Regions from separate parts of the Lysinibacillus sp. FSL M8-0134 genome, predicted to be linked through region 2. Evidence: a T-box and tRNA genes for the amino acid it is inferred to sense, from the RefSeq annotation. Region 2 holds a T-box; the other holds one or more tRNA genes.
The links. A T-box is a leader RNA that pairs with one kind of tRNA and senses whether it is charged. The one in region 2 lies ahead of alaS (alanine--tRNA ligase), so its partner is inferred to be a tRNA-Ala.
Positions count from the first base shown of each region.

Region 1: it encodes a tRNA-Ala, which carries the amino acid that the T-box ahead of alaS (alanine--tRNA ligase) is inferred to sense. The anticodon was not compared.

Region 1 covers NZ_JBBPAJ010000001.1:57,846-73,290, reverse strand. The annotation lists gene MKY49_RS00415 (DUF1648 domain-containing protein) at 1-613, opposite strand, end outside; gene MKY49_RS00410 (GntR family transcriptional regulator) at 618-1,013, opposite strand; gene MKY49_RS00405 (LysR family transcriptional regulator) at 1,082-1,975, opposite strand; gene MKY49_RS00400 (O-methyltransferase) at 2,104-2,769, shown strand; gene aceB (malate synthase A) at 3,008-4,606, opposite strand; gene aceA (isocitrate lyase) at 4,717-6,000, opposite strand; gene MKY49_RS00385 (LytTR family DNA-binding domain-containing protein) at 6,214-6,885, shown strand; rRNA gene rrf (5S ribosomal RNA) at 6,930-7,045, opposite strand; rRNA gene MKY49_RS00375 (23S ribosomal RNA) at 7,234-10,161, opposite strand; tRNA gene MKY49_RS00370 (tRNA-Ala) at 10,249-10,324, opposite strand; tRNA gene MKY49_RS00365 (tRNA-Ile) at 10,337-10,413, opposite strand; rRNA gene MKY49_RS00360 (16S ribosomal RNA) at 10,508-12,059, opposite strand; tRNA gene MKY49_RS00355 (tRNA-Ala) at 12,203-12,278, opposite strand; tRNA gene MKY49_RS00350 (tRNA-Pro) at 12,293-12,369, opposite strand; tRNA gene MKY49_RS00345 (tRNA-Arg) at 12,380-12,456, opposite strand; tRNA gene MKY49_RS00340 (tRNA-Leu) at 12,464-12,552, opposite strand; tRNA gene MKY49_RS00335 (tRNA-Gly) at 12,558-12,632, opposite strand; tRNA gene MKY49_RS00330 (tRNA-Leu) at 12,669-12,753, opposite strand; tRNA gene MKY49_RS00325 (tRNA-Lys) at 12,771-12,846, opposite strand; tRNA gene MKY49_RS00320 (tRNA-Thr) at 12,854-12,929, opposite strand; tRNA gene MKY49_RS00315 (tRNA-Val) at 12,933-13,008, opposite strand; rRNA gene rrf (5S ribosomal RNA) at 13,019-13,134, opposite strand; rRNA gene MKY49_RS00305 (23S ribosomal RNA) at 13,245-15,445, opposite strand, start outside.
Region 2 covers NZ_JBBPAJ010000001.1:2,969,554-2,984,998, reverse strand. The annotation lists gene MKY49_RS15290 (magnesium transporter CorA family protein) at 163-1,128, shown strand; T-box leader at 1,197-1,412, shown strand; gene alaS (alanine--tRNA ligase) at 1,528-4,188, shown strand; gene MKY49_RS15280 (IreB family regulatory phosphoprotein) at 4,277-4,543, shown strand; gene ruvX (Holliday junction resolvase RuvX) at 4,546-4,962, shown strand; gene MKY49_RS15270 (DUF1292 domain-containing protein) at 4,981-5,289, shown strand; gene MKY49_RS15265 (DUF1292 domain-containing protein) at 5,906-6,436, shown strand; gene mltG (endolytic transglycosylase MltG) at 6,585-7,712, shown strand; gene MKY49_RS15255 (O-methyltransferase) at 7,996-8,628, shown strand; gene MKY49_RS15250 (peptidase U32 family protein) at 8,634-9,566, shown strand; gene MKY49_RS15245 (peptidase U32 family protein) at 9,581-10,861, shown strand; gene udk (uridine kinase) at 10,861-11,499, shown strand; gene greA (transcription elongation factor GreA) at 11,675-12,163, shown strand; gene MKY49_RS15230 (YrrS family protein) at 12,320-12,985, shown strand; gene mtnN (5'-methylthioadenosine/S-adenosylhomocysteine nucleosidase) at 13,045-13,737, shown strand; gene MKY49_RS15220 (5'-methylthioadenosine nucleosidase) at 13,805-13,945, shown strand; gene sigK (RNA polymerase sporulation sigma factor SigK) at 14,075-14,782, opposite strand; gene pssA (CDP-diacylglycerol--serine O-phosphatidyltransferase) at 14,869-15,369, opposite strand.

The sequences.
Region 1 (15,445 bases), 2.9 Mb from region 2:
TAACTCCCCACATCATACATTGCATCATTAGCATAACAAGCGGCAACGAAATAGCCGTAAAATACGTCTTCTTCCTCCACTCATCCGCTTCTCCACTTGGCCCCCAATGTACAGCTATATCATTCGGCATTTGGTCGTAATGGAGCATTGTGTAAATGATTAAAAATACTGAAATTCCTAAAGGTACAGCAAAAAATGACCAAGGTAGCATTTCATCACGGCTTCGCGCAGTTAAATCAACGGCACGTACTTGCTTAATATTTACGCCCCATTGTTCCTGCTTTTTCAGCCTTGATACCTTTTGATGACTTATCCAGTACAGCACCATACTGACCGTAAGCATGCTAAATAGACAGCTTAATAAAACGATACTTTGAATCGATTCAGAAGGGGCTAACCAATTGTAACTAATAATCATAATGAGTAAGAATACTATTCCAGTGCCCCCCACTAATTGAACATACTGCTTTTTCATTTTAGCTAAGACGGGGTGCATAATATTTTGATCTGGTACAGTGACCCCAAAAACAATAGTATCTCGCACAATATAAGGAACCACCAATTGCAAAGCTAATGTCATGATGTAGATCGTTATAAAAACAACAAGTAGCATTGTGCTACACTCCCTCTGCTGGTATTTGCAATTCAGCGAACACCTTTTTCATCATGTGCTCAATTTGTTCTGCTGTTGCGCCGAGCACCATACCTTCTGCCACAACAGGCTTCAAATTCTTTTCGATTTGTTGTAATTGCTCAGGTGTCAAAGCTCGCTCCTCTGTAGAACTTATAATAGCTCCCGATTTTGGCCGAATAACTATAATACCTTTGGCTTCTAATTCATGATAGCTCTTATTAACAGTATGCATATTTACACCTAAATCAGCAGCTAAACTCCGAACAGATGGTAGGGTATCCCCTGGCTTCATCTCACCTCTTGCAATGCCTTCAATGATTTGACGTGTCACCTGCTCATAAATAGGTACGTCCGATTGTGGCTCTATTTGAATGAACATGTTTATCAGCTCCATATTGTTATATAACTAGTATAACAAATTTCCTACTATTATGCATGATGTACATATCAAATAGGAGAACTCTTGATGGTTTCAATAAATTTTTGTACAAGCAAGTTATGCTTTTCATTGTTCCTCGTACAAATAGCAATTTTATGTTTAATAGCATGGATACCCTTAACATAAACCCTAGCCAATTGCCCATTCTCTACATATTCTCTAACTGCAAGAGAAGAAATAAAGTTCGCTCCATAACCCGCCATGACCGATCGAATTGTTTCATTAATTCCATTAAATTGAAGCGCAATGTTCGGAGGTTTCACCTGATATGTTTGGCATAGTGAAAAAAGATGCTCTCTCATCGAACTTCCTTCCTCTCTCATAATAAACGGCTCCTGAAACATTTCAACTAAGGTAATGTTTTGGTGTGCATAGCGATGAGTTGGAGACACGACAAACCATAATTCATCTTCATAAAGCTCCTCCCACTCTATTTCTTTAGGTCTTTCGGACATTCCTCCCCCGTAAATAGCAATATCCGCTTTATAATGAATAAGTTGTTCAAAGGCATCCTTTGTATTGGTCGTTGTAATCATTAAATTGACATGCTCATTTACAGCCTTGAAGTGAGCAGCCCATTTTGGAATTAGAAAATTTGCTGGCAGGTAGGTAGCGACTATATGTAAATTTCCTGCCTTTGCAAGCCGGTATTCTTCTATAAATGTTTCAATATGATGTTCAAGGGCGATAAGATTTTGAGCTTTCTCCGCTAGTGCCTCACCAAATTCTGTGAGAACTACCCCTCGTCCCTGTTGCTTAAAAAGCTGTACTCCTATTTCATGTTCGAATCGTTTAATTTGACTCGAAACAGCGGGCTGGCTTATACGTAATATTTCTGCAGCTTTTGTGAAACTACCTGTAGTTGCAACTTGATAAAACAATTTTAAGCCATGAATATTCATGATTTTACTCCTACTCATAATCTAAAGTTATACATAAATAATTAGAATATATTTTTATTATGATTCATTCTATCATACACTTTATTTGCAAGCTTGCACGTATAAATTAAAGAAATGAGGACTGTATGATGACAGAGATGAATGTTTGGCAAAATGTAGATCATTATTTTATGGATAAGCTCCTCCCAATAAACAAACATCTTAATGCTGTACTACAGACGAATAAAGCTGCAAGTATTCCAGAGATCGATGTATCTCCTACGCAAGGGAGACTATTATATTTATTAGCCAAAATGAAAGCCGCAGCAAATATTTTAGAAATTGGCACACTTGGTGGTTATAGCAGTATTTGCTTAGCCCAAGCTCTTCCTCGAGAAGGTAAACTAGTTACTTTAGAAATTAATGAAGAGTACGCAAAGGTTGCAAGGAAAAATATCAAGAATGCAGGTTATGAGGAAAAAATTGAGGTTATTGTTGGAAACGCATTAGAAACATTGCCAGAGTTAAAAAATGAAGGGCGCTTATTTGACTTTATTTTTATTGACGCTGATAAACCGAATAACCCCGCTTACTTGAAGTGGGCCATACAATTAGCTCATTTAGGTGCTATAATCGTTGCAGATAATGTAGTACGTGATGGTGCAATAACTGATAAAAATAGTGAGGATGAACGTGTACGCGGTATTCAGCAATTTATGGAACTACTAAAAGAGGAACCTAGAATTGAGGCAACAGCTATACAAACAGTTGGTGTAAAAGGCTATGACGGCTTTGTACTTGCTATCGTAAACTAATATAGAAAAAATCCGCGTTACCATATTAACGCGGATTCCCCTAATAAAAGATGCCTTACAAGCTCCCCATCAAAGCTAGTAAGAGATCTTTCACCCCTTTAAAATCTCTTTACTTTTATTAGTAGACCCCTTTAATTCAATCGTGCTCATCTCTTTAGCCTAAACGGGGGAACAGACCCCGTCACGCTATGTTAGTGGAATTAGGAAAGTTGAAATATGCTGATAGTAGATTTATGTCTTATGCTAATTTTTCATATCCTGGAAGTGTCAAAAATTCCGCAAATTCATCTTGCTCAATTAAGGATTTAAACAGTTCAGCTGCTTCAATGTAGCGACCACTGCTATAAGCTTGTTCCCCAACAGCCTCTTTAATCTTCACAAGCTCTTCTTCCAATATTTCTAGGACAAATGCTAACGTAATACCACGTCCATCATCTAAGATTCCTTTTGGATGACGAATCCATTGCCATACTTGCGTACGAGAAATTTCTGCTGTTGCGGCATCCTCCATCAAGTTGTTAATTGGTGCAGCACCATTACCCCGTAGCCATGAAGCAATATATTGTACACCGACACTACAGTTAATACGAAGACCTTCAAGCGTAATTGTTCCCTCTGGCACCGCTACTAAATCTTCTGCAGTTACGTGTACATCCTCACGTTTTTTATGAATTTGGTTAGGTGTTGTCATAATGGCATCAAACTGCTCCATTGCAGTTGCAACCATACCAGGATGTGCTACCCAAGTACCATCGTGCCCCTCTGTTGCTTCACGACGTTTATCTTCTGCCACTTTCGCAAATGCTATAGCATTCGCCTCATCATCATTTTTAACAGGAATTTGTGCAGCCATTCCCCCCATTGCTGGTGCATTACGCTTATGACATGTTTGTATGCATAAAGACGTATAGGCCTTCATAAACGGTACGGTCATTGTTACTTGCCCACGATCTGGCAAAATAACATCAGCTTGATTGCGAAGACGTTTAATATAACTGAAAATATAATCCCAACGTCCACAATTCAGACCAGCTGAATGTTCGCGTAGCTCATATAAAATTTCATCCATCTCAAACGCCGCTAAAATCGTTTCAATTAGTACAGTAGCTTTTATTGTTCCCTGTGGAATGCCAATATAATCTTGGGCAAATACAAAGACATCATTCCATAGACGAGCCTCTAAATGACTTTCAAGCTTTGGCAGATAGAAATATGGACCAGTACCTTGCGCTAGCGCATTTTTTGCATTATGGAATAGATATAAACCAAAATCAAAGAAGCTACCTGAAATCGGCTCTCCATCGACAAGAACATGTTTCTCAAGCAAGTGTAGACCTCGTGGACGAACTAAAAGCACTGCTGTTTCTTTATTTAATTTATACGTTTTACCATTGGATGCTTGTGAAAATTCTATCGTCTTATTAATAGCATCACGCATATTAATTTGACCACCAATCATATTTTCCCATGTCGGAGAAGAAGCATCCTCGAAACATGCCATAAACATTTTTGCTCCCGAGTTTAAAGCATTAATAACCATCTTACGATCAACAGGTCCTGTAATCTCAACACGGCGATCTTGCAGGTCCTTTGGAAGTGGTGCAATTGTCCAATCACCTTCACGAATATGCTTCGTCTCTGCTAAGAAATCAAGCTTTTCTCCCGCATCAAGTCGTTTTTGGCGTTCTTGACGAGCATCCAACAACTCCTTACGGCGAGTATCAAATTTTTCATGCAGGGCAAGAACAAAATCAAGAGCTTCAGGTGTTAAAATTTCTTTTGTTTGCTCGTTCTGTTCTCCAACAATTTTAAGCTTACCTGTTGTTGCTTGTTCCATTAGTTGTTTACCCACCTTTGCAATTTTAGTTTCGTCATCCTCCGTTTTAGGAGAAACGGAGGAGACTATTCTATGATTATGAATTTAGGAAAACACGTATAAAATGTTACTTAAACAAACTGTTCAGTTTCAGTAGAGCCTGCCATTGCTGTTGTAGAAGAAGTACCACCAGAAATAACTTGAGAAATTTCATCAAAATATCCAGTACCTACTTCGCGTTGATGGCGTGTAGCTGTATACCCTTTGGATTCAGAAGCAAATTCAGCTTGCTGTAGTTTAGAATATGCAGCCATACCATTATCTTTATAATCATGTGCAAGCTCAAACATGGAGTGGTTAAGTGCATGGAAGCCTGCTAACGTAACAAATTGGAATTTGTAACCCAACTTACCAAGTTCTCGTTGGTATTCTGCAATTTCTTCTTCTGAAAGATTTGCTTTCCAGTTGAACGAAGGTGAGCAATTGTACGCAAGCATTTTACCTGGGAATTCAGCATGAATTGCTTCAGCAAATTCACGAGCTTCCTCAAGTGATGGTTTGGAAGTCTCACACCAAATTAAATCTGCATATGGTGCGTAAGCTAATCCACGAGCAATTGCTTGTTTAATACCAGCTTTTGTACGGAAGAAACCTTCTGGTGTACGTTCACCAGTTATGAACTCCGCATCACGTGGGTCAATATCTGAAGTAACCATATCTGCAGCATCTGCATCCGTACGAGCAATTAAAATTGTATCTACACCCATAACATCTGTTGCTAATCGAGCAGCAATTAAATTACGGATAGCATTTTGTGTTGGAAGTAAAACTTTACCGCCTAGATGCCCACATTTCTTTTCTGACGCTAATTGATCTTCTAAGTGAACACCAGCAGCCCCAGCTTCAATCATGCCCTTTACAAGTTCAAACACGTTTAGAGGACCACCAAAACCTGCTTCTGCATCTGCGACGATTGGTGCGAACCAATCAAATTGATCGACACGACCTTCAGCATGATCAATTTGATCGGCGCGTTGTAGTGCTTGATTGATACGTTTTACTACTGCTGGTACAGAGTTAGCAGGGTATAAAGATTGATCAGGATACATTTGTCCAGAAAGGTTTGCATCCGCAGCTACTTGCCAGCCTGATAGATAAATAGCCTTTAATCCGGCTTTTACTTGTTGCACTGCCTGATTACCCGTTAATGCCCCCAATGCATTAATAAACGGTTCCTCATGTAACGAATTCCAAAGTCTAGTAGCGCCTTTTTGGGCTAATGTTTGTTCAAGTACAATTGTGCCCTGTAATTTAACAACCTCTTCAGCTGAATATGTGCGCTCAATACCAGCCCAGCGTGGGTTTTCAGCCCATTGTTTTTCTAAAGCTTCGATTCTTTCTTGACGAGTTGACATATTGAAATTCCACCTTCCCTTTTGTGTACAATATACTCTGTTAAAAAACTTTTAATTCACTGTTCCATAACAGGTTTATTTGTTGTAAATTAATATATAACAGAGTGTTTAAATTTTCACTATTTTTTGATAAAATATCGGAATTTCAGGATAAAACTACCTTTTTAAACGATGAAATTTGGAAGGCTGTTTACAAACAAGGGGGATGTTACAATGAACAATGAGGTAAATTCATTTGCAAAAGATATTTCACAACAATATATTTTAATGATGCAAGACTGGGTACCAGCCGATTCATCCTTTGCAATTGCAGTTGATAATTCTTATATTTACTTTCACTCAGGCCATCAAAATATTCATCTAGAGATCGGACAACAAGTGATGCCAGGGAGTATTGCGGAGCAAGTGCTACGGACTCAGAAAAAAACAGATGCCATATTAGATAATTCCTTATTCGATACGCCATATTACGGTATGGGTTATCCAATATACATTGATCATAAACCAGCTGCACTGGTCGTTGTCTTACCGTCCACCTTCACCAAGAAAAAAACTGAACCATTTCAGTTTTTAACAGGAAAGCAGGAGGAGGAATGGAAGCCAGTAGCAATCGATAGAATATCTCATATAGAAAGCTTGCAGAAAAAAACATGGTTTTATGTAGAAAAAGAACAGTTTAAAACGAATATTACACTCAAAGAACTTCAATTAAGATTACCGACCTACTTTATTCGCATTCATCGTTCCTATATTGTAAATATTTATTTTATAAAAAAAATGGCACGAGACCTAACATCAAACTTTATTGTTACATTAATTGACGGAAGTGAATTACCTGTGAGCCAATCATATATTAATAATCTTAGAAGTGCTCTTGAATTTTAAGGTATCAAAAAAGACCAGAGAAAATATTCTCTGGTCTTTTAATTGCCTAGCGACGTCCTACTCTCACAGGGGGAAGCCCCCAACTACCATCGGCGCTAAAGAGCTTAACTTCCGTGTTCGGTATGGGAACGGGTGTGACCTCTTTGCCATCATCACTAGACTATGTTCGACCTTCAATACACGGCGTATTACTGCGTCAGCTGCTCTCGCTCAATCAGTCACGTACAATAGTACGCTCCCTCAATCACTCGATTGCTTCCTTGTTCTACTTGTGTCTTGAAGCTCTCATTTTTGAAAGTATTGTTCTTTCAAAACTGGATAAACGGCGCATTGACTGCTTCAAACAATTTGGTTAAGTCCTCGATCGATTAGTATTCGTCAGCTCCATGTGTCACCACACTTCCACCTCGAACCTATCTACCTCATCGTCTTTGAGGGATCTTACTTACTTGCGTAATGGGAAATCTCATCTTGAGGGGGGCTTCATGCTTAGATGCTTTCAGCACTTATCCCGTCCACACATAGCTACCCAGCGATGCCTTTGGCAAGACAACTGGTACACCAGCGGTGTGTCCATCCCGGTCCTCTCGTACTAAGGACAGCTCCTCTCAAATTTCCTACGCCCACGACGGATAGGGACCGAACTGTCTCACGACGTTCTGAACCCAGCTCGCGTACCGCTTTAATGGGCGAACAGCCCAACCCTTGGGACCGACTACAGCCCCAGGATGCGATGAGCCGACATCGAGGTGCCAAACCTCCCCGTCGATGTGGACTCTTGGGGGAGATAAGCCTGTTATCCCCGGGGTAGCTTTTATCCGTTGAGCGATGGCCCTTCCATGCGGAACCACCGGATCACTAAGCCCGTCTTTCGACCCTGCTCGACTTGTAGGTCTCGCAGTCAAGCTCCCTTGTGCCTTTACACTCTACGAATGATTTCCAACCATTCTGAGGGAACCTTTGGGCGCCTCCGTTACCTTTTAGGAGGCGACCGCCCCAGTCAAACTGTCCGCCTGACACTGTCTCCTGCCCCGCTAAGGGGCATGGGTTAGAATTTCAATACAACCAGGGTAGTATCCCACCGACGCCTCCTTCGAAGCTGGCGCTCCGAGATCTCTGGCTCCTACCTATCCTGTACAAGTTGTACCAAAATTCAATATCAGGCTACAGTAAAGCTCCACGGGGTCTTTCCGTCCTGTCGCGGGTAACCTGCATCTTCACAGGTACTATAATTTCACCGAGTCTCTCGTTGAGACAGTGCCCAGATCGTTACGCCTTTCGTGCGGGTCGGAACTTACCCGACAAGGAATTTCGCTACCTTAGGACCGTTATAGTTACGGCCGCCGTTTACTGGGGCTTCAATTCGCAGCTTCGCTTGCGCTAACCACTCCTCTTAACCTTCCAGCACCGGGCAGGCGTCAGCCCCTATACGTCACCTTACGGTTTTGCAGAGACCTGTGTTTTTGCTAAACAGTCGCCTGGGCCTATTCACTGCGGCTCTCATGCGCTTGCACGCTCAAGAGCACCCCTTCTCCCGAAGTTACGGGGTCATTTTGCCGAGTTCCTTAACGAGAGTTCTCTCGCACACCTTAGGATTCTCTCCTCGACTACCTGTGTCGGTTTGCGGTACGGGCACCTCTCACCTCGATAGAGGCTTTTCTTGGCAGTGTGAAATCAGGAACTTCGTCCATACGGACTCGCCATCACAGCTCAACGTTACAGTGTGCGGATTTGCCTACACACACGCCTTACTGCTTGGACGCGCATAACCAACAGCGCGCTTACCCTATCCTACTGCGTCCCCCCATTTCTCAAACGGTGAGGAGGTGGTACAGGAATATCAACCTGTTGTCCATCGCCTACGCCTGTCGGCCTCGGCTTAGGTCCCGACTAACCCTGAGCGGACGAGCCTTCCTCAGGAAACCTTAGTCATACGGTGGACGGGATTCTCACCCGTCTTTCGCTACTCATACCGGCATTCTCACTTCTAAGCGCTCCACCAGTCCTTCCGGTCTGACTTCAACGCACTTAGAACGCTCTCCTACCACTGACATCGTAGATGTCAATCCACAGCTTCGGTGAATCGTTTAGCCCCGATACATTTTCGGCGCAGCGTCACTCGACCAGTGAGCTATTACGCACTCTTTAAATGATGGCTGCTTCTAAGCCAACATCCTGGTTGTCTGTGCAACGCCACATCCTTTTCCACTTAACGATTACTTTGGGACCTTAGCTGGTGGTCTGGGCTGTTTCCCTTTTGACTACGGATCTTATCACTCGCAGTCTGACTCCCGTGTATAAATATCTGGCATTCGGAGTTTGTCTGAATTCGGTAAACCGGGATGGCCCCCTAGTCCAAACAGTGCTCTACCTCCAGTATTCTCATCACGAGGCTAGCCCTAAAGCTATTTCGGAGAGAACCAGCTATCTCCAAGTTCGATTGGAATTTCTCCGCTACCCACACCTCATCCCCGCACTTTTCAACGTGCGTGGGTTCGGGCCTCCAGTAAGTGTTACCTTACCTTCACCCTGGACATGGGTAGATCACCTGGTTTCGGGTCTACGACCACGTACTATTTCGCCCTATTCAGACTCGCTTTCGCTGCGGCTCCGCCTTCTAAAGCTTAACCTCGCACGTAATCGTAACTCGCCGGTTCATTCTACAAAAGGCACGCTATCACCCATTAACGGGCTCTAACTACTTGTAGGCACACGGTTTCAGGATCTCTTTCACTCCCCTTCCGGGGTGCTTTTCACCTTTCCCTCACGGTACTGGTTCACTATCGGTCACTAGGTAGTATTTAGCCTTGGGAGATGGTCCTCCCGGATTCCGACGGAATTTCACGTGTTCCGCCGTACTCAGGATCCACTCAGGAGAGAACGAACTTTCGACTACAGGGCTTTTACCTGCTCTGGCGGACCTTTCCAAGTCGCTTCATCTAACTCGCTCTTTTGTAACTCCGTATAGAGTGTCCTACAACCCCAAGAGGCAAGCCTCTTGGTTTGGGCTCTTCCCGTTTCGCTCGCCGCTACTCAGGGAATCGATTTTTCTTTCTCTTCCTCCAGGTACTTAGATGTTTCAGTTCCCTGGGTCTGCCTTCAAGACGCTATGTATTCACGTCAAGATACTACGCGATTAAACGTAGTGGGTTCCCCCATTCGGAAATCTCCGGATCAAAGCTCACTTACAGCTCCCCGAAGCATATCGGTGTTAGTGCCGTCCTTCTTCGGCTCCTAGTGCCAAGGCATTCGCCGTGCGCCCTTAATAACTTAACCAAGTTATTAAGCCTATAAAAAACTTAAAAAATAAATGTGTTTGTTACAATTTCAATGTCGTTTTATCCAGTTTTCAAAGAACAAAATTGGTGGAGCCTAGCGGGATCGAACCGCTGACCTCCTGCGTGCAAGGCAGGCGCTCTCCCAGCTGAGCTAAGGCCCCAAGAGGTATATATGGTGGGCCTAAATGGACTCGAACCATCGACCTCACGCTTATCAGGCGTGCGCTCTAACCAGCTGAGCTATAGGCCCTCTTGGAAGTTTTATAATATTTCATAAACCTTCAAAACTGAACGCAAAACGTAATCTTACAAACCCTAGGTTTGTATTCCGAAATAATCCTTAGAAAGGAGGTGATCCAGCCGCACCTTCCGATACGGCTACCTTGTTACGACTTCACCCCAATCATCTATCCCACCTTCGGCGGCTGGCTCCAAAAGGTTACCTCACCGACTTCGGGTGTTACAAACTCTCGTGGTGTGACGGGCGGTGTGTACAAGGCCCGGGAACGTATTCACCGCGGCATGCTGATCCGCGATTACTAGCGATTCCGGCTTCATGTAGGCGAGTTGCAGCCTACAATCCGAACTGAGAACGACTTTATCGGATTAGCTCCCTCTCGCGAGTTGGCAACCGTTTGTATCGTCCATTGTAGCACGTGTGTAGCCCAGGTCATAAGGGGCATGATGATTTGACGTCATCCCCACCTTCCTCCGGTTTGTCACCGGCAGTCACCTTAGAGTGCCCAACTAAATGATGGCAACTAAGATCAAGGGTTGCGCTCGTTGCGGGACTTAACCCAACATCTCACGACACGAGCTGACGACAACCATGCACCACCTGTCACCGTTGCCCCCGAAGGGGAAACTATATCTCTACAGTGGTCAACGGGATGTCAAGACCTGGTAAGGTTCTTCGCGTTGCTTCGAATTAAACCACATGCTCCACCGCTTGTGCGGGCCCCCGTCAATTCCTTTGAGTTTCAGTCTTGCGACCGTACTCCCCAGGCGGAGTGCTTAATGCGTTAGCTGCAGCACTAAGGGGCGGAAACCCCCTAACACTTAGCACTCATCGTTTACGGCGTGGACTACCAGGGTATCTAATCCTGTTTGCTCCCCACGCTTTCGCGCCTCAGCGTCAGTTACAGACCAGAAAGTCGCCTTCGCCACTGGTGTTCCTCCAAATCTCTACGCATTTCACCGCTACACTTGGAATTCCACTTTCCTCTTCTGCACTCAAGTCCCCCAGTTTCCAATGACCCTCCACGGTTGAGCCGTGGGCTTTCACATCAGACTTAAAGGACCGCCTGCGCGCGCTTTACGCCCAATAATTCCGGACAACGCTTGCCACCTACGTATTACCGCGGCTGCTGGCACGTAGTTAGCCGTGGCTTTCTAATAAGGTACCGTCAAGGTACAGCCAGTTACTACTGTACTTGTTCTTCCCTTACAACAGAGTTTTACGATCCGAAAACCTTCTTCACTCACGCGGCGTTGCTCCATCAGGCTTTCGCCCATTGTGGAAGATTCCCTACTGCTGCCTCCCGTAGGAGTCTGGGCCGTGTCTCAGTCCCAGTGTGGCCGATCACCCTCTCAGGTCGGCTACGCATCGTCGCCTTGGTGAGCCGTTACCTCACCAACTAGCTAATGCGCCGCGGGCCCATCTTATAGCGACAGCCGAAACCGTCTTTCAGTGTTCCACCATGAGGTGGAACAGATTATTCGGTATTAGCCCCGGTTTCCCGGAGTTATCCCAAACTATAAGGTAGGTTGCCCACGTGTTACTCACCCGTCCGCCGCTAACGTCAAAGGAGCAAGCTCCTTCTCTGTTCGCTCGACTTGCATGTATTAGGCACGCCGCCAGCGTTCGTCCTGAGCCAGGATCAAACTCTCCATAAAAGAAATTTGATTAGCTCAAATTGTTTTGCTGGCATCAATTTTGATGTCCAAAATTTTGTTTCGTTCACTAGCCGAAACTAGTTACTTAAAACTTTATTGATTACGTTTTGCTTGTTCAGTTTTCAAGGTTCATTTAATTGAATTGGTGGAGCCTAGCGGGATCGAACCGCTGACCTCCTGCGTGCAAGGCAGGCGCTCTCCCAGCTGAGCTAAGGCCCCATAAATTTAGGAAATGGTCGGGAAGACAGGATTCGAACCTGCGACCCCTTGGTCCCAAACCAAGTGCTCTACCAAGCTGAGCTACTTCCCGTTCGTTCTTTTGGCGCGCCCGACAGGAGTCGAACCCATAACCTTCTGATCCGTAGTCAGACGCTCTATCCAATTGAGCTACGGGCGCATAATAATGGTGCCGAGGACCGGAATCGAACCGGTACGGTAGTCACCTACCGCAGGATTTTAAGTCCTGTGCGTCTGCCAGTTCCGCCACCCCGGCACATTTGGAGCGGAAGACGAGGTTCGAACTCGCGACCCCCACCTTGGCAAGGTGGTGTTCTACCACTGAACTACTTCCGCATGTGCATAAGTTTTTTTATCTGGCAATGAAAATAATGGTGCGGGTGAAGGGAGTCGAACCCCCACGCCTTGCGGCGCTAGATCCTAAGTCTAGTGCGTCTGCCAATTCCGCCACACCCGCTTATTATTATTTCAAAATGGTGAGCCATGAAGGACTCGAACCTTCGACCCTCTGATTAAAAGTCAGATGCTCTACCAACTGAGCTAATGGCTCGAAAAAATGGTGCCGGCTATAGGAATCGAACCCACGACCTACTGATTACAAGTCAGTTGCTCTACCTGCTGAGCTAAACCGGCATATGGTGGAGGATGACGGGCTCGAACCGCCGACCCCCTGCTTGTAAGGCAGGTGCTCTCCCAGCTGAGCTAATCCTCCTGGGTATTATGCCTAGCGACGTCCTACTCTCACAGGGGGAAGCCCCCAACTACCATCGGCGCTAAAGAGCTTAACTTCCGTGTTCGGTATGGGAACGGGTGTGACCTCTTTGCCATCATCACTAGACTATTTGAAAGACAACACCTATTATAACATATTTTATCAAAATTACAAGTATATTATAATATTTTATTCTTTCAAAACTGGATAAACGTGCATTGACTGCTTCAAACAATTTGGTTAAGTCCTCGATCGATTAGTATTCGTCAGCTCCATGTGTCACCACACTTCCACCTCGAACCTATCTACCTCATCGTCTTTGAGGGATCTTACTTACTTGCGTAATGGGAAATCTCATCTTGAGGGGGGCTTCATGCTTAGATGCTTTCAGCACTTATCCCGTCCACACATAGCTACCCAGCGATGCCTTTGGCAAGACAACTGGTACACCAGCGGTGTGTCCATCCCGGTCCTCTCGTACTAAGGACAGCTCCTCTCAAATTTCCTACGCCCACGACGGATAGGGACCGAACTGTCTCACGACGTTCTGAACCCAGCTCGCGTACCGCTTTAATGGGCGAACAGCCCAACCCTTGGGACCGACTACAGCCCCAGGATGCGATGAGCCGACATCGAGGTGCCAAACCTCCCCGTCGATGTGGACTCTTGGGGGAGATAAGCCTGTTATCCCCGGGGTAGCTTTTATCCGTTGAGCGATGGCCCTTCCATGCGGAACCACCGGATCACTAAGCCCGTCTTTCGACCCTGCTCGACTTGTAGGTCTCGCAGTCAAGCTCCCTTGTGCCTTTACACTCTACGAATGATTTCCAACCATTCTGAGGGAACCTTTGGGCGCCTCCGTTACCTTTTAGGAGGCGACCGCCCCAGTCAAACTGTCCGCCTGACACTGTCTCCTGCCCCGCTAAGGGGCATGGGTTAGAATTTCAATACAACCAGGGTAGTATCCCACCGACGCCTCCTTCGAAGCTGGCGCTCCGAGATCTCTGGCTCCTACCTATCCTGTACAAGTTGTACCAAAATTCAATATCAGGCTACAGTAAAGCTCCACGGGGTCTTTCCGTCCTGTCGCGGGTAACCTGCATCTTCACAGGTACTATAATTTCACCGAGTCTCTCGTTGAGACAGTGCCCAGATCGTTACGCCTTTCGTGCGGGTCGGAACTTACCCGACAAGGAATTTCGCTACCTTAGGACCGTTATAGTTACGGCCGCCGTTTACTGGGGCTTCAATTCGCAGCTTCGCTTGCGCTAACCACTCCTCTTAACCTTCCAGCACCGGGCAGGCGTCAGCCCCTATACGTCACCTTACGGTTTTGCAGAGACCTGTGTTTTTGCTAAACAGTCGCCTGGGCCTATTCACTGCGGCTCTCATGCGCTTGCACGCTCAAGAGCACCCCTTCTCCCGAAGTTACGGGGTCATTTTGCCGAGTTCCTTAACGAGAGTTCTCTCGCACACCTTAGGATTCTCTCCTCGACTACCTGTGTCGGTTTGCGGTACGGGCACCTCTCACCTCGATAGAGGCTTTTCTTGGCAGTGTGAAATCAGGAACTTCGTCCATACGGACTCGCCATCACAGCTCAACGTTACAGTGTGCGGATTTGCCTACACACACGCCTTACTGCTTGGACGCGCATAACCAACAGCGCGCTTACCCTATCCTACTGCGTCCCCCCATTTCTCAAACGGTGAGGAGGTGGTACAGGAATATCAACCTGTTGTCCATCGCCTACGCCTGTCGGCCTCGGCTTAGGTCCCGACTAACCCTGAGCGGACGAGCCTTCCTCAGGAAACCTTAGTCATACGGTGGACGGGATTCTCACCCGTCTTTCGCTACTCATACCGGCATTCTCACTTCTAAGCGCTCCACCAGTCCTTCCGGTCTGACTTCAACGCACTTAGAACGCTCTCCTACCACTGACATCGTAGATGTCAATCCACAGCTTCGGTGAATCGTTTAGCCCCGATACATTTTCGGCGCAGCGTCACTCGACCAGTGAGCTATTACGCACTCTTTAAATGATGGCTGCTTCTAAGCCAACATCCTGGTTGTCTGTGCAACGCCACATCCTTTTCCACTTAACGATTACTTTGGGACCTTAGCTGGTGGTCTGGGCTGTTTCCCTTTTGACTACGGATCTTATCACTCGCAGTCTGACTCCCGTGTATAAATATCTGGCATTCGGAGTTTGTCTGAATTCGGTAAACCGGGATGGCCCCCTAGTCCAAACAGTGCTCTACCTCCAGTATTCTCATCACGAGGCTAGCCCTAAAGCTATTTCGGAGAGAACCAGCTATCTCCAAGTTCGATTGGAATTTCTCCGCTACCCACACCTCATCCCCGCACTTTTCAACGTGCGTGGGTTCGGGCCTCCAGTAAGTGTTACCTTACCTTCACCCTGGACATGGGTAGATCACC
Region 2 (15,445 bases):
GGAAGGTGATGAGAAATGGATAGTAGTCCTGAGCCGAATAAGTACTATTTAGGTAAACAGCAACAATTAAAAAGTCGTCAATTTCTGATCACCGACGCAGACAAAAGGTAAGTTTGATTACCTTTTGTTACTTTCTCATAACAAAACACGAGGTGAAGTATAATGATTAAAATTCACTATTATGAAAGCAATAGTAAGACAGTGCAACATGATTTCAATATGCTTGATATACAACTTCCTATTCCTAACGGAGATTTATTATGGGTGGATTTATATGCTTATCGATATAATGAATTAAATAATATAGCAGATGTCTTTGGCTTTCATCCACTAGCAGTGGAAGATTGCTTACATGAAGGATCACGTCCTAAAATGGATAACTATGGTGATTATAAATTTTTTGTTTTCCATGCGCCTATCTACAATGAAAAAAGTAACAATGAAATTACAACTGTTGAGTTAAATATTTTTATGGGGCCAAATTATGTAGTCACTGTTCATAAACAGAAATTACAATGGCTTGGTCATATGGAAAAGGTTTGCTTCAATAGTTCAACGTATATGGAAAAAGGCACTGATTTTTTACTGCATACGATTATTGATGGAATTACAGATGAGTATTTTCCGGTATTAGAGCGCATCCGAGCACGCATTGATGAACTGGAAGAGGAAATTTATGATTATCAACCAAAAGTCGTTACCGAGGAATTTCTTGCGCTGAAGCGGAACATTATTTTAATTCGCCAAGCTATTATGCCGCAAAGAAGAATTTTTTCAACTATGAATGGTCAATGGAAATTTGACATTCAAGAAGATAATATTCCATTCTATAAAGATTTAAATGACCATTTAGAACGTCTTGTTGATTCTACGGAGACCTATCGTGATTTAGTCAACAGTACGCTAGATACGTATTTTTCAATTATTAGTGGGAAATCTATTGAAAAACTAAACTTATTAACGGTAATCTCGACGATTATGTTACCACTTTCTGTGATTACTAGCTTTTTTGGTATGAATGTACCTTTACCTTATCAAGACTCGCCGATTACAACAATTACGATCAGTGCCTTCTTAGTGTTATTTACATGGGGCATGTGGGTCTACTTCAAAAAAATGATTGCATAGCTATCGTTTGTTATACTAGTACTAATTGACAGCACAACAAATTTTTTTTATAATTTTCGATAGAAAAAGTAAAAACGATGATGGAGACAGTACGTATTTGTATGTGAAAAGAAAGGGATTTCTAGGCTGAAAAAATCCTCACAACAGCAAATGCCGAAAGCTACTCCAGAGTGCAGCTAATCCCTGCCGTTCACTGACGTTACAAGTGCTAAAGAGGTAAGTAAGAGCGTTTACTTACAACTAGGGTGGTACCGCGAGACAAATGACAAGTCCTCGTCCCTTTTTTGGGGATGAGGGCTTTTTTTATTTTCTTCGGTAGAACCTTAAAGGTGTAATTCATGTAGATTGCAGGATTCATATCGTGATTTTACAATATAAAAAATAGGAGGAATTTATCCAATGAAAGCAGTAGATATTCGCCGAATGTATTTGGAATTTTTTAAAGAAAAGGGGCATCATCATGAGCCATCAGCACCTCTTGTGCCAATAAATGATCCATCATTACTTTGGATTAACTCTGGTGTTGCGACACTTAAACCGTATTTTGATGGTCGTGTCATTCCTGATAATCCACGTATTACAAACGCACAAAAATCAATACGTACAAATGATATTGAGAATGTTGGGAAAACGGCTCGTCACCATACGTTCTTTGAAATGCTTGGAAACTTCTCTATTGGTGACTACTTCAAAAAAGAGGCTATTCATTATGCATGGGAGTTTTTAACAGATAAGAAGTGGATGGGCTTTGATCCAGAATTATTATCGATTACAATTCACCCTGAAGATCAAGAAGCTTATGATGTGTGGCATCAAGAAATTGGTATTCCAGAAGAACGTTTAATTCGTTTAGAAGGGAACTTCTGGGATATCGGAGAAGGTCCATCTGGTCCGAACTCAGAGATTTTTTATGATCGTGGCGTAGAATACGGCTCAGATGAAAATGACCCTGAGATGTACCCAGGTGGGGAGAATGAACGTTATCTTGAAATTTGGAACCTTGTGTTTTCTCAATTTAACCATAATCCTGATGGCACTTACACGCCACTACCAAAACAAAATATTGATACAGGTATGGGCTTAGAGCGTATTGTATCCGTTGTTCAAAATGTACCAACGAACTTTGATACAGATTTATTTATGCCAATTATTGAAAAAATCGAGGAATTTGCTAACCGTCAATATAAACGTCCGTCCGAAGTAGACTTAAATGAAATTTTCGGCTCAGAGGAAGATATTAATACACCATTTAAAGTGATTGCAGACCATATTCGTACAGTAGCATTCGCAATTGGTGATGGAGCACTTCCTTCAAACGAAGGCCGTGGCTATGTACTTCGTCGCTTATTACGTCGTGCTGTTCGTTATGCAAAACAAATTGGTATTGAAAAACCATTTATGTTTGAATTAGTGCCAACTGTGGGTAAAATTATGGAAGACTTCTATCCAGAGGTAACGGAAAAATGTGAATTTATTCAACGCGTTATTAAAAATGAAGAACTTCGTTTCCATGAAACATTAGATGGAGGTCTTGCTATCTTTAATGAAGTAGTTGAATCACAAAAAGCAGCAGGCCATGATTATATTCCAGGTGCAGATGCTTTCCGTTTATATGATACTTATGGCTTCCCTATCGAATTAACAGAGGAATACGCAGAGGAAGTAGGCATGAAAGTTGATCATGATGGTTTCGAGGCGGCGATGGAAGAGCAACGTGAGCGCGCTCGTGCAGCACGTCAAGATGTTGATTCCATGCAAGTACAAAATGAGGTATTAGCAAACTTAACAGTTGCAAGTGAATTTGTTGGCTATGATACGTTAACAGCTAATACTGAAATTGCTGCAATGATCGTCAATGGCCAAGTTTCCAAAGTAGCTTCAGAAGGTCAAGAAGCATTAGTCATTTTAGCTAAAACACCTTTCTACGCTGAAATGGGCGGTCAAATTGCCGACAGCGGTACAATTTCAAATGATAGCTTTACTGCTGTAGTAAAAGATGTTCAAAAAGCACCAAATGGGCAACCACTTCATACTGTAGTAGTTGAATCTGGTGAAATGCATGTAGAAGATGCAGTGCAAGCAGTAGTAAATCGTGATGACCGTAATTTAATTATTAAAAACCATACAGCAACACATATTATGCAACGTGCATTAAAAGATGTGTTAGGCGACCATGTTAACCAAGCTGGTTCTTATGTAGGTCCTGACCGTTTACGTTTTGACTTCTCACACTTTGGTCAAGTCACAAAAGAAGAGTTACAACAAATCGAACGTATTGTAAATGAAAAAGTGTGGGATGATATAGAGGTCATTATTGAAGAAAAAGCTATAGATGAAGCGAAAGCAATGGGTGCAATGGCATTGTTCGGTGAAAAATATGGTGATGTTGTTCGTGTAGTTTCAATCGGGGATTATTCTATTGAGCTATGTGGTGGTATTCATGTAAAACGTTCTTCTGAAATCGGCTTCTTCAAAATTGTTTCAGAAGGTGGTATTGGTGCAGGGACTCGCCGTATTGAAGCTGTTACAGGTAAAGTTGCTTATGAAGCGGTTAAAGAAGAAGAGGCTCTTTTAAATGAAGCAGCTGCATTATTAAAAGCAAACCCTAAAGATATCGTAACGAAAGTTCAGGCATTACAAGCTGACTATAAAGAATTACAACGTGAAAATGAAGCTTTATCGCAAAAAATCGCTAATGCTCAAGCAGGAGCTATTGTTGATGCAGCACAGACAATTGGAGATGTGACGGTTCTATCTACAAAAGTAGAAGCGAAGGATAACAATCAACTGCGTCAAATGATGGATGACCTGAAAGCGAAAATGCCAAAAGCAGTTATCGTACTTGGCGCTGTTGATGGCGAAAAAGTAATGCTATGTGCAGGTGTTTCCAAAGAATTAGTTGGTGGCAATTACCATGCAGGGAATATTGTGAAAATGGTCGCAGAAGCATGTGGTGGTAAAGGTGGCGGTCGTCCAGATATGGCGATGGCAGGTGCAAAAGATGCTTCAAAACTTGATGAAGCACTACTTTCTGTGTATGATTATGTTAAATCCATTTAATTAATTCACCAAAACATGTTATAATAAAGAGAAATTGGAGATGAGCTTGTTTGCACATCTCCTTATTTCTGAAAGCGAGGTGCTGGTCATGAGTTCATTTGATCAAACGATGAAATTTAATTTTCCAGAAGAATCAATGGAACAGGAAGTCAAGCAGGTAATGTTGAAAGTACATTCTTCATTAGAGGAAAAGGGATATAATCCTATCAATCAGATTGTTGGTTACTTACTTTCTGGTGATCCGGCGTATATTCCTCGCCATCAGGATGCTCGTAATTTAATTCGCAAGCTTGAGCGTGACGAAATTCTAGAAGAGCTTGTTAAATTTTATATCAAAAAGAATAACGAGGACTAGAAATGAGAATTATGGGATTAGACGTTGGGTCAAAAACCGTAGGCGTTGCTGTAAGTGATGCACTCGGTTGGACCGCCCAAGGTATTGAAACCGTAAAAATTGATGAAGCGAATGGTGAGTTCGGCATTGAACGTATCGCCGAGCTAGTAAAGGAATACACTATAACAGAATTTGTTGTAGGTTTTCCGAAAAACATGAATAATACGGTTGGACCGCGTGGAGAGGCTTCTGAGAACTATAAAAAGCTATTAGAAGAACATTTCTCACTACCGGTCAAATTATGGGATGAACGTCTAACAACGATGGCTGCTGAACGTATGTTAATCGAGGCGGACGTGAGTCGCAAAAAGCGTAAGCAGGTCATTGATAAAATGGCAGCAGTGATGATTTTACAAGGCTACTTAGATAGCAAAAATTAATTGATGAGGTGACAATACATGGCACAAGAGCATAACCATGAAGAAGAATTACACGTTCAACACATTACAGTGATTGACGAGAACGGAAATGAGCAGCTTTGTGAAGTGATTCACGTTCATGAATCTCCAGAGTTTGGGAAATCATACGTATTTTACTCAATGGTAGGCGCAGAAGAAGATGAAGATGGTTCAGTTGAAATTTTCGTATCTTCATTCGTACCTTCTGAAAATGGTGAAGATGGTGAATTAACACCAATCGAAACTGAAGCAGAGTGGGATATGGTAGAGGACGTTTTAAACGCTTTAGAGGATGAATACGAAGACTAATCTTCTTACTTAAAGCTTGGAACAAGGAGCGCAACTTGCAGTCCTTGTTCCTTTTTTATTGGGGTCTATTTTATAGGGGTGCGGAAAACCTTAAATATGTGAATCCGATTGTGTTTAGAGAGTAGAAAGGTTGTTAATGATAAATGAGATTGCTTATAAACTGGCAGGGTTCGCTTAAGAATAGAGGATAAGCGCTCATGTATTGGCAAGAGCCGCTCGCAAATTGAGGATAGGAGCTCATAAACAGGCTGAAGCTGCTCGCAAGTGAATGGTAAGCGCTCATAAACTAGTTGTAGCCGCTCGGAAGTGAATGGTAAGCGCTCATAAACTAGTTGTAGCCGCTCGCAAGTGAGTAGAAAGCGCTCATAAACAGGCTGAAGCCTCTCGGAAGTGAAGGGTAAGTGCTCATAAACAGGCTGAAGCCGCTCGGAAGTGAAGGGTAAGCGCTCAAACATAGGCAGGCCCCGCTCGCAAGCAGAGTGAAACTGCTCAAAAGGTAATCCCCAATCCTACCTAGATATAGGATGAAAGCATTTAAAAAGTAACTAACTTAATTAAGAAAACAAAAAAATACTCAATAACATGACAATAAACTGTCATAAAAGGAGGAAATCGAATGAATGAAGAAACGCAAGAATTTATGATAATCGGAAAAGATGGGAAGGAACAACGCTGCCATGTGGTCTTTACATTTGATGCAGAAGACAAGTCCTATGTGTTATTTTCAATTTTAGATGAGAGTGGTCAAGAAATCCCAGGTGATCTTTCAGCGATGACATTTGATTATGATGACAATAGTGGTGAGATGATAAATTTACAACCTGTTGAAACAGATGCGGAGTGGGAAATGATTAATGAAGTGGTGTTAACACTTCTTGATGAGTTTGAGGAAGATGAACCACAACTTATTACGGTGACAGAGGAAGACGGGACAGATCATGTTTGTGAGGTTATTCATACGTTTTCATCTGAGCAATTTGGCAAATCGTATGTTTTATATGTTCAAGCGACGGATGAACCTATTGACGAACGAGATATATTTGCTGCACAATATATTGCTGGAAACGATGGACAAATTGAAGAATTGTTGCCGATTGAGACGGATGAAGAGTGGGAATTTGTTGAGGAAGTATTAAATACTTTATAGTTTGAACGATTTCTTTAAGCTCAAAAATCTGCTAACAATGATTGTTGGCAGATTTTTTACATATGTAATTTCTCCTGAATTGTCGATTTCTGTTTGTCGTGAAAGTTGATTTCTAGTATGATAATGTTTAGTGATAGGGGGGAAACCCGTGGATAACGGTTCTAAAAAACAAGAAATGTTTTCAAAAATGCAAGAAAGAAAATCTGAGGTAAAAGTTGTGAGAAAAATCGTTGCAATTATTGCCGTTGTTTTCGTGCTTATAATAGGTGTAGTGGGATTATTTGGGTACAACTATGTAAAGGGTGCATTAAAACCACTTGATCCTAATGCAACAAAAACAATAGCAGTAGAAGTACCAATAGGTTCGAGTTTAACCTCCATTTCTACATTACTAGAGAAAAAAGGTGTCATTAAAGATGCACGTGTTTTTAAATACTATGCTAAATTTAAAAATGAATCTCAATTCCAGGCAGGAAATTATGATTTAACACAGGCAATGACATTTGATGAACTCATTGAAAGCTTGAAAACAGGGAAAGTATATCGTAAGCCAGTCTTTACGATGACTGTTCCGGAAGGCTTAACACTTGAGCAAATTGGTAAGGTAATTGAAAAGAAAACACCATACACACAAAAAGAATTTATGGATCTTGTGACAAGTGAAGAATTTGTGCAACAAATGATGGCAAACTATCCTGAGCTTGTAACAGATGCTGTGTTAGCAGATAACATTCGCTATGACTTAGAGGGCTATCTATACCCAGCGACCTATTCTTACTTTGAAGAAAAACCATCTTTACAAGCAATCGTAGAAGAGATGATAGCAGCCACAAATAATGTGGTTAAGAACTATCATGATGTTTTAGCAGAAAAACAAATGTCAGTTCATCAACTATTAACGTTTGCTTCATTATTGGAGGAGGAAGCTACTGCTCAAACAGATCGAGAGACAATAGCAAGCGTCTTCTATAATCGTATTAACGAAGGAATGCCTTTACAAACAGACCCAACTGTTTTATATGCACTTGGAGATCATAAAGATCGTGTTCTATTTGAGGACTTAGAAGTCGATAATGCCTATAATACTTACAAAAATAAAGGCCTACCACCTGGACCAATAGCTGGTGCTGGTAAGACTTCGATTGAGGCTACCTTGAACCCAAGTCAAACAGATTATTTCTATTTCTTAGCAGATAAAGAGGGTGTCAACCACTTCTCGAAAACTTATGATGAACATTTACAGAAAATAGCAAAATATTTACAAAAAGAAGAGTAAGCTTATGTAAAGCTTAAAAGCATATAGCAAACAGATGGATAGAAGGAAAGAAAAATAGCTTTCCTTCTATTTTCATGCTATTATAAAGTGTGATTTTTGATCAATCCGTTCATTTATGCGGGACAAATATGCGTGGTGGCAATTGTTTGCATATCTAAACAATTGCTCATTTTTGTATGGCAAAGTACCAAGACATCACGTTTGGTCTTTTTCTTTTTGTTGATAAATGATGAAGTACAGACAACAGCAAAATGCTTGTTGCTTTTTAAATGAGGGTGAAACAATGGAATTATCAGATGCATATATACAATCATTTATACAGCCACGTAATGAATTGCTTTTAGAAATGGAAGCATATGCGGAGGAGAATCATGTACCGATAATGCAACTAGCAGGGATTGATGCATTAAATCAACTGTTACGTATTCAAAATCCGTCAAAAATTTTAGAGATTGGCACGGCAATTGGTTATTCTGCTATTCGAATGGCGGAGGCCTTGCCTGACGTCCATATTGTTACAATTGAACGTGATGTAGAGCGTGTAACAAGGGCGAAAGCCTATATTGAACGTTCAACCGTATCACAACGAATTACGGTCATTGAAGGTGATGCTTTAGAGGTGGACGATGAGGCCATTCACACGACATTCGATGCTGTTTTTATCGATGCCGCAAAGGGACAATACCAACGCTTTTTTGAAAAATATGCCCCTTTAGTAAAATCAGGTGGAGTTTTGTATATCGATAATATGTACATGCATGGGTTGTCTGATTTAGATTTGAAGGATGTTCCACGTCGTAAGCGGACAATGATTCGCAATTTAAAAAACTTCACAGATTGGATCATGAAGCACCCGGATTATACAAGTGCTTTTTTACCAGTCGGTGACGGTTTATTACTATGCTTGAAGAGGTGACTACTATGAAAAAACCGGAATTGCTTGTGACACCACAATCAGTAGAACATATAAAAGCATTATTAGAAGCTGGAGCAGATGCTTTTGTCATTGGTGAACAACAATTTGGTCTACGTCTAGCAGGGGAGTTCTCTGTTGCTGAAGTGGAAGAAGCAACGAAGCTTATTCACGCAGCAGGTAAAAAGGTTTATGTTGCGGTCAATGCACTATTCCATAATGAGAAACTAGACGCACTTGCTGACTATTTAAAAGAAATGCAACGTATCGGAGTGGATCGTTTAATTTACGGGGATCCAGCGGTATTAATTATTCGTCGTGAGCAGGGCGTTACAATTCCATTACATTGGAACCCAGAGACAACTGCTACAAACTGGTTTACAGCGAACTATTGGGGAAAACGTGGTGCAACTCGTGCCGTGTTAGCACGTGAGCTTTCTCTTGATGAAGTATTAGAAATTAAAGAAAATGCCGAGGTGGAAATTGAGGTACAAGTACATGGTATGACTTGTATGTTCCAATCTAAACGTCCTTTACTTGGTCATTATTTCTTATACCAAGATAAAGTAATGGCTATTGAAAATCGTCAAGAAAATCGCAATATGTTCCTACATGATGATGAGCGAAATAATAAATATCCAATTTACGAAGATGTGAATGGAACACATATTTTCAGTCCAAATGATATGTGTATTATTGATGAGCTGGCCGAATTATTTGAAGGTGGCATTGATGCTCTGAAAATTGAAGGTGTTCTACAAACGGCTGACTATGTCGTAACGGTAACAGAAGCCTATCGTCAAGCTATTGATGCGTATTTTGATGAATCCGAAGAAGCGTATGAAGAGATAAAAGATGCTTTATTAGCAAAAATTGAAGATATTCAACCAGCCATTAGACCATTAGATACAGGCTTTATCTTCAAGGAAACAGTTTACTAGGAGGGGGCAATAACATGGCATTAGCGTTAGAACAAAATGACAAAATCCGTGAGATTGTCGACGGTAAACGTGTCATTACTAAAAAACCAGAGCTACTTGCCCCAGCAGGTAGCTTAGAAAAATTAAAAGTCGCTGTTCATTATGGAGCAGATGCAGTATTTATCGGTGGACGAGAGTTTGGTCTTCGTTCCAATGCAGATAACTTCTCGATTGAGGAAATGCGTGAGGGTGTGGAGTTTGCCAATAAATACGGCGCAAAAATTTATGTGACAACAAACATTTTTGCCCACAATGAAAATATGGATGGCTTAGAGCGTTACCTAAAGGATATTGAATCAGCAGGCGTAACAGGTATTATCGTAGCGGATCCGCTGATTATCGAAACATGCCGTACAGCAGCACCTAAGCTAGAAATTCACCTTTCAACACAGCAATCGCTATCTAACTGGAAGGCAGTACAGTACTGGAAAGAAGAAGGCTTACATCGTGTCGTTTTAGCACGTGAGGTAGGCGGCGAAGAAATGAAGCTAATGAAGGAAAAGGTTGATATTGAAATCGAGGCCTTTGTTCATGGTGCAATGTGTATTGCCTATTCTGGTCGCTGTGTTCTGTCCAATCATATGACTGCGCGTGATTCCAACCGTGGTGGTTGCTGCCAATCATGTCGTTGGGACTATGATTTATACGAATTAGAAGATGGTGAAGAAAAAGCACTTTTCGATGATAATCATGCACCATTTGCTATGAGCCCAAAAGATTTAAAATTAATCGAAGCAATTCCTCATATGATTGAGCTTGGCATCGACTCTTTAAAAGTTGAAGGTCGTATGAAGTCCATTCACTATGTAGCGACAGTTGTTTCAGTTTATCGTAGAGTAATTGATGCCTATTGTGCTGATCCAGATAACTTTAAAATTAAACGAGAATGGCTTGAAGAGCTAGATAAATGTGCAAATCGTGATACAGCTGAAGCATTCTTCCATGATGCACCTGGCTTCGAAGAGCAAATGTTTGGTTTGCATGGTCGTAAAACAACGTATGAATTTGCTGGTTTGATCTTAGATCATGATCCAGAGACAAAAATTGTTACAATGCAGCAACGTAATTATTTTAAACCAGGTGATGAAGTGGAGTTCTTTGGACCTGAAATCGAGAACTTCCGAATGACAATGGGAGAAATATGGGATGAGGATGGCAATAGCCTAGATGCAGCCCGTCATCCATTACAAATTGTTAAATTTAAATGTGAGACACCATTAAAGCCGCATAACATGATGCGAAAGGAGAATAACTAATGGCAGTAAAGCGTCCAGTTGTCATCGGAATCGCTGGTGGTTCATGCTCAGGGAAAACGAGTGTGACACGTGCTATTTATGATGTTTTTCGCGATCATTCAGTTGTTGTCATTGAACAAGACTTTTATTATAAAGATCAGAGTCATTTAACATTTGAAGAGCGCCTAGGAACTAACTATGACCATCCGTTAGCTTTTGATAACGATTTATTAATTGAGCACATAAAAAAACTTTTAGTGCGTCAACCAATTGAAAAACCTGTTTACGATTACGTGCAGCATACGAGAGCACAAGAAGTCATTCATGTTGAGCCAGTGGATGTTATTATACTAGAAGGTATTCTAGTGCTAGAGGATGCTGATTTACGTGATTTAATGGATATTAAGTTATTTGTGGATACAGACTCGGATTTACGAATTATTCGTCGTATCATGCGTGATATTAAAGAGCGTGGACGTACAACAGATTCAGTAATTGAGCAGTATCTATCGGCGGTTCGACCTATGCATAATTTATTTATTGAACCAACAAAACGCTATGCTGATATCATTATTCCAGAAGGTGGGGATAATGAGGTAGCAATTGATTTAATGGTCACGAAAATTAAAACTATTCTTGAAACCGACAACGTATTGTAATAAGATAGAGTGGTATTGACAATATTTTCATGCATATTTTAAAAAGGTATGCATACTATTAGGTCAAAGCGTAATTTGAAAACGTTTAAAAATAATAAAATTCGATTAAGTGCAATTTCCAAGCATTTAGTCGAGTTTTATGTTTTTATATTGAAGAAACAAGGAGTGAAGGACTTTGGCAAATGAAAAACAGTACCCTATGACAGCTGAGGGGAAACGTAAATTAGAAGAAGAATTAGTAAAATTAGAAACTGAAACACGTAAAGAAATCGTTGAACGTATTAAAATAGCACGTGATTTTGGAGATCTTTCTGAAAACGCTGAGTATGATTCAGCAAAAGAAGAACAAGCCTTTTTAGAAGGTCGTATTTCTACATTAAAATCAATGATTCGTAACGCAGTCATTATTTCTGAGGATGAGACAGATAACAGTGTAGTATCACTTGGGAAAACGGTTACATTTGTAGAAATTATTAATGGTAAACCTTCGACAGAAGAAGAATCTTATACAATTGTTGGTTCAGCAGAGGCAGATCCTATGGAATTCCGTATCTCAAATGAATCACCAATTGCTAAAGGTCTACTAGGCCGCGCTGAAGGCGAAGAAGTAGTTGTTCAAACACCTGGTGGCGAAATGAAAGTAAAAATTATTTCTATTAAATAATGTTAACATGTACAAGCAGTTGGCCATTCTTTCCAAGAGAGGCTAACTGCTTTTACCATTATTTGATTATCAGGCTTCCTAGTAATTTAGTGAGTATAATTATTTTGCAAGTGCTGTCGAACTTGATAGAATATTTGCTAGAGAGGGGGAGACATTATGAGTGAACGACAAACTCGAAGTAGTCGTCATTTGCAGCCATCTCGTAATAAAAAGCTAGATAAACTATTGAATGTTTTAATTGGCGTTGTGGTCGTACTTATTATTATCACAGCAACCTATGTGTTTAAATGGCAAGATGATGCAGATCAAGCAGTAAAAGATGAGCCAGCTCAAGAGGAAAAGAGCGGTGATAAAGAAAAAGAAGTGGACAAAGAGCCTGCGAATGAAGAGGATAAAGATCTTGCTGTCGACGAAGAAAAACCTTCACAGGAAGAGGAAGAAGCGGAATCTGAGACATCACAAGAGGAGCAAGGTACACCTGAGGAATCGACTTCAGATAATCCTATTGTAGACAAGGTCATCACGAATAAAAACTGGCAGCCAACACCTACAACACAAACAGGCCAGCATGTGTCTTCATATGACGATACGTCTGTAGACTGGGCTGAAAAAGTAGCAACAGTTTCTACTGTGACAGGTATCGACCAAAGCAATATGATCATCTGGCGTATGCAAAATAATGGTGGTCCTAATTCAGCCATTGCAACGGTTTCAAGTAAAGATAAATCCCAAATGTACCGTGTCAGCATGGAATGGGTTGACAATGAAGGCTGGTTGCCTGTGAAGCTAGAGCAACTGAACACATTAGAAGGCGCCTATTGACGAAAATCACTCTTTTGATTATTTTTAATAGAGTTGATAAAGAAGGGAAGTAACAGTTCATGAAAATTGCAGTAATTGGCGCAATGGAAGAGGAAGTAGAGCTACTAAGAGCAGCATTAAACGATGCACAAAGTACAATCATCGCAGGTAGTGAATATACAACAGGAACTTATGAGGGTAAGGAAGTCGTGTTATTAAAAAGTGGTATTGGTAAGGTGAATGCTGCCATGTCTACGACAATACTTTTACATGAGTTTAAGCCAGATGTTGTCATTAATACAGGATCTGCAGGTGGGTATGATGAAGCTCTTGAGGTTGGCGCTGTAGTCATTTCCGATGAAGTTCGTCATCATGATGTAGATGTCACTATTTTCGGCTATGAAATCGGACAAATGGCTGGTATGCCGGCAGCCTATAAATCAGATGAACAATTGATGAAAGTAGCTGAAGAGGCTGTTAAGGCGGTTGGAGAGCATCAGTATGGTATTGGATTAATTTGCTCTGGGGATGCTTTTATGAATGATCCTGAACGCGTAGAAGCTGTTCGTCGTCATTTCCCTCAAATGAAGGCTGTAGAAATGGAAGCAGCAGCGGTTGCACAAGTGTGTTATCAATTTGCGACACCTTTTGTTGTCATTCGTGCGCTATCAGACATTGCTGGGAAAGAATCGAATATTAGCTTTGATGAGTTTTTACCAGTTGCTGCAAAGCATTCGACACAAGTAGTATTAAAAGCCATTGCCTCACTATAAACTACACAAAATGGTCAAAATGTGCTGATTTTTCTGTGAGAAAAATCACAGTTAGAATAAAGGACAAATGCTACACTTTAGACTAATCAATCTCTTCATAATAGAATGGGAGGCATTCACGATGTTATTTCTAACAGCGGGTGTAGTCATTTTAACAACTTTAATCGGCACACTGATTTCAGCAGAACTATCAGAATCAGCACATTAATAGTATGTATGACGGAAAAGCTCCTTTGCGACATAGTCATGTCGCAAGGGGCTTTTTTCTATGCCATGAAATAGGCACATCTTCCGCCAAAGAAGCATTGAATTTTTCTATTGTCCATTTTACAATAAATTATTCAACCGACTTTTGGTCTCGTTTGTACAGTTGGTAGAGTTTAATAAGTGCTCGTTTTTCAATGCGAGATACATAGCTTCGTGAAATATTTAATCGAGCAGCAATTTCCTTTTGTGTAAGTGCATCCTGTTGATTTAAGCCATATCGCAGTGTTACAATTTCAAGTTCGCGTTCATCAAGCATATGCAAATAATGATATAACTGTGCTACATGCTCTTTATGCTCCAACTTCTCTGTTGCACTTTCTTCATCACATTGAAGTAAATCACGAATTTGCAGTGCATTTCCGTCTTTATCAGTTCCGATAGGCTCAAACAAAGAAACGTCTTTCTGAACCTTTTTTTGTGTCCGTAGATGCATTAAAATTTCATTTTCAATACAACGAGCTGCATATGTGGCGAGTCGTGTTTTTTTGTCAGGGGTATAGCTCTCTACTGCTTTCATTAGACCGATTGTTCCTATGGAAATGTAATCATCGAGTTGCTCATGTTTTGGATGGAATTTTTTAACGACGTGCGCGACAAGCCTCATATTACGTTCGATCAGATCAAGACGCGCTTGCTCATCGCCACCTAAAAATCGTTCAATACAAGCAGCTTCCTCTTCTTTTGAAAAGGGTTTATGGAATGTTTGCCCCTTTAAGTAGCCAAGCAACGCAGGGATCTCAAGCCATAACTGCAACATTGATGTGAAAATTCCGCTCATTGAATGATTTCATCCTTTCCCCATTTTTCGACAGTATATGTTTAAAAGCTGTGGGAAATGAAAAAAGTGCAACAGCAAATGCGCTGTTACACTTTTTTTAACGTAAATGTACTAATCATTAGTAAAGCTAAAATGGGAAAAAGGAAAAGATAAAATGCCGGATGGAACGTATTGGCCGCGAAATACGTTAAAGTTAAGAACGTACCTGCAGCTGTAATAGGTAAACCTGTGAAATAACCATTCGCTTCACTAATATTGAAGCGAGCTAAACGCATCGCACCACAGACGATAAATAATACGGCCATCATCATGCCGGCAAAACCAAAATCAACTAGAACAACTTCATACATTAGTAATGCAGGCGCCACGCCAAATGATATAATATCACTCATAGAATCTAATTGTTTACCTAGCTCTGACACTTGTCCGAGCGCTCTCGCTACCTTACCATCGTAGCGATCAAGAAGAGCTGCAATAAAGATAAACAAGACACTATAGCTATAGTATTCATGTAAAGTGGCCATAATAGCCGCGCCTCCAAAGGACATATTACTAATTGTGATGAAGTTAGCTGCGTGCGATTTCATTTTCTTAACCGTGGTATCCACCAACTTGTGATAAAAAAACAAGGGGGATCACTCCTTTGCACTTAAGATATTGTAC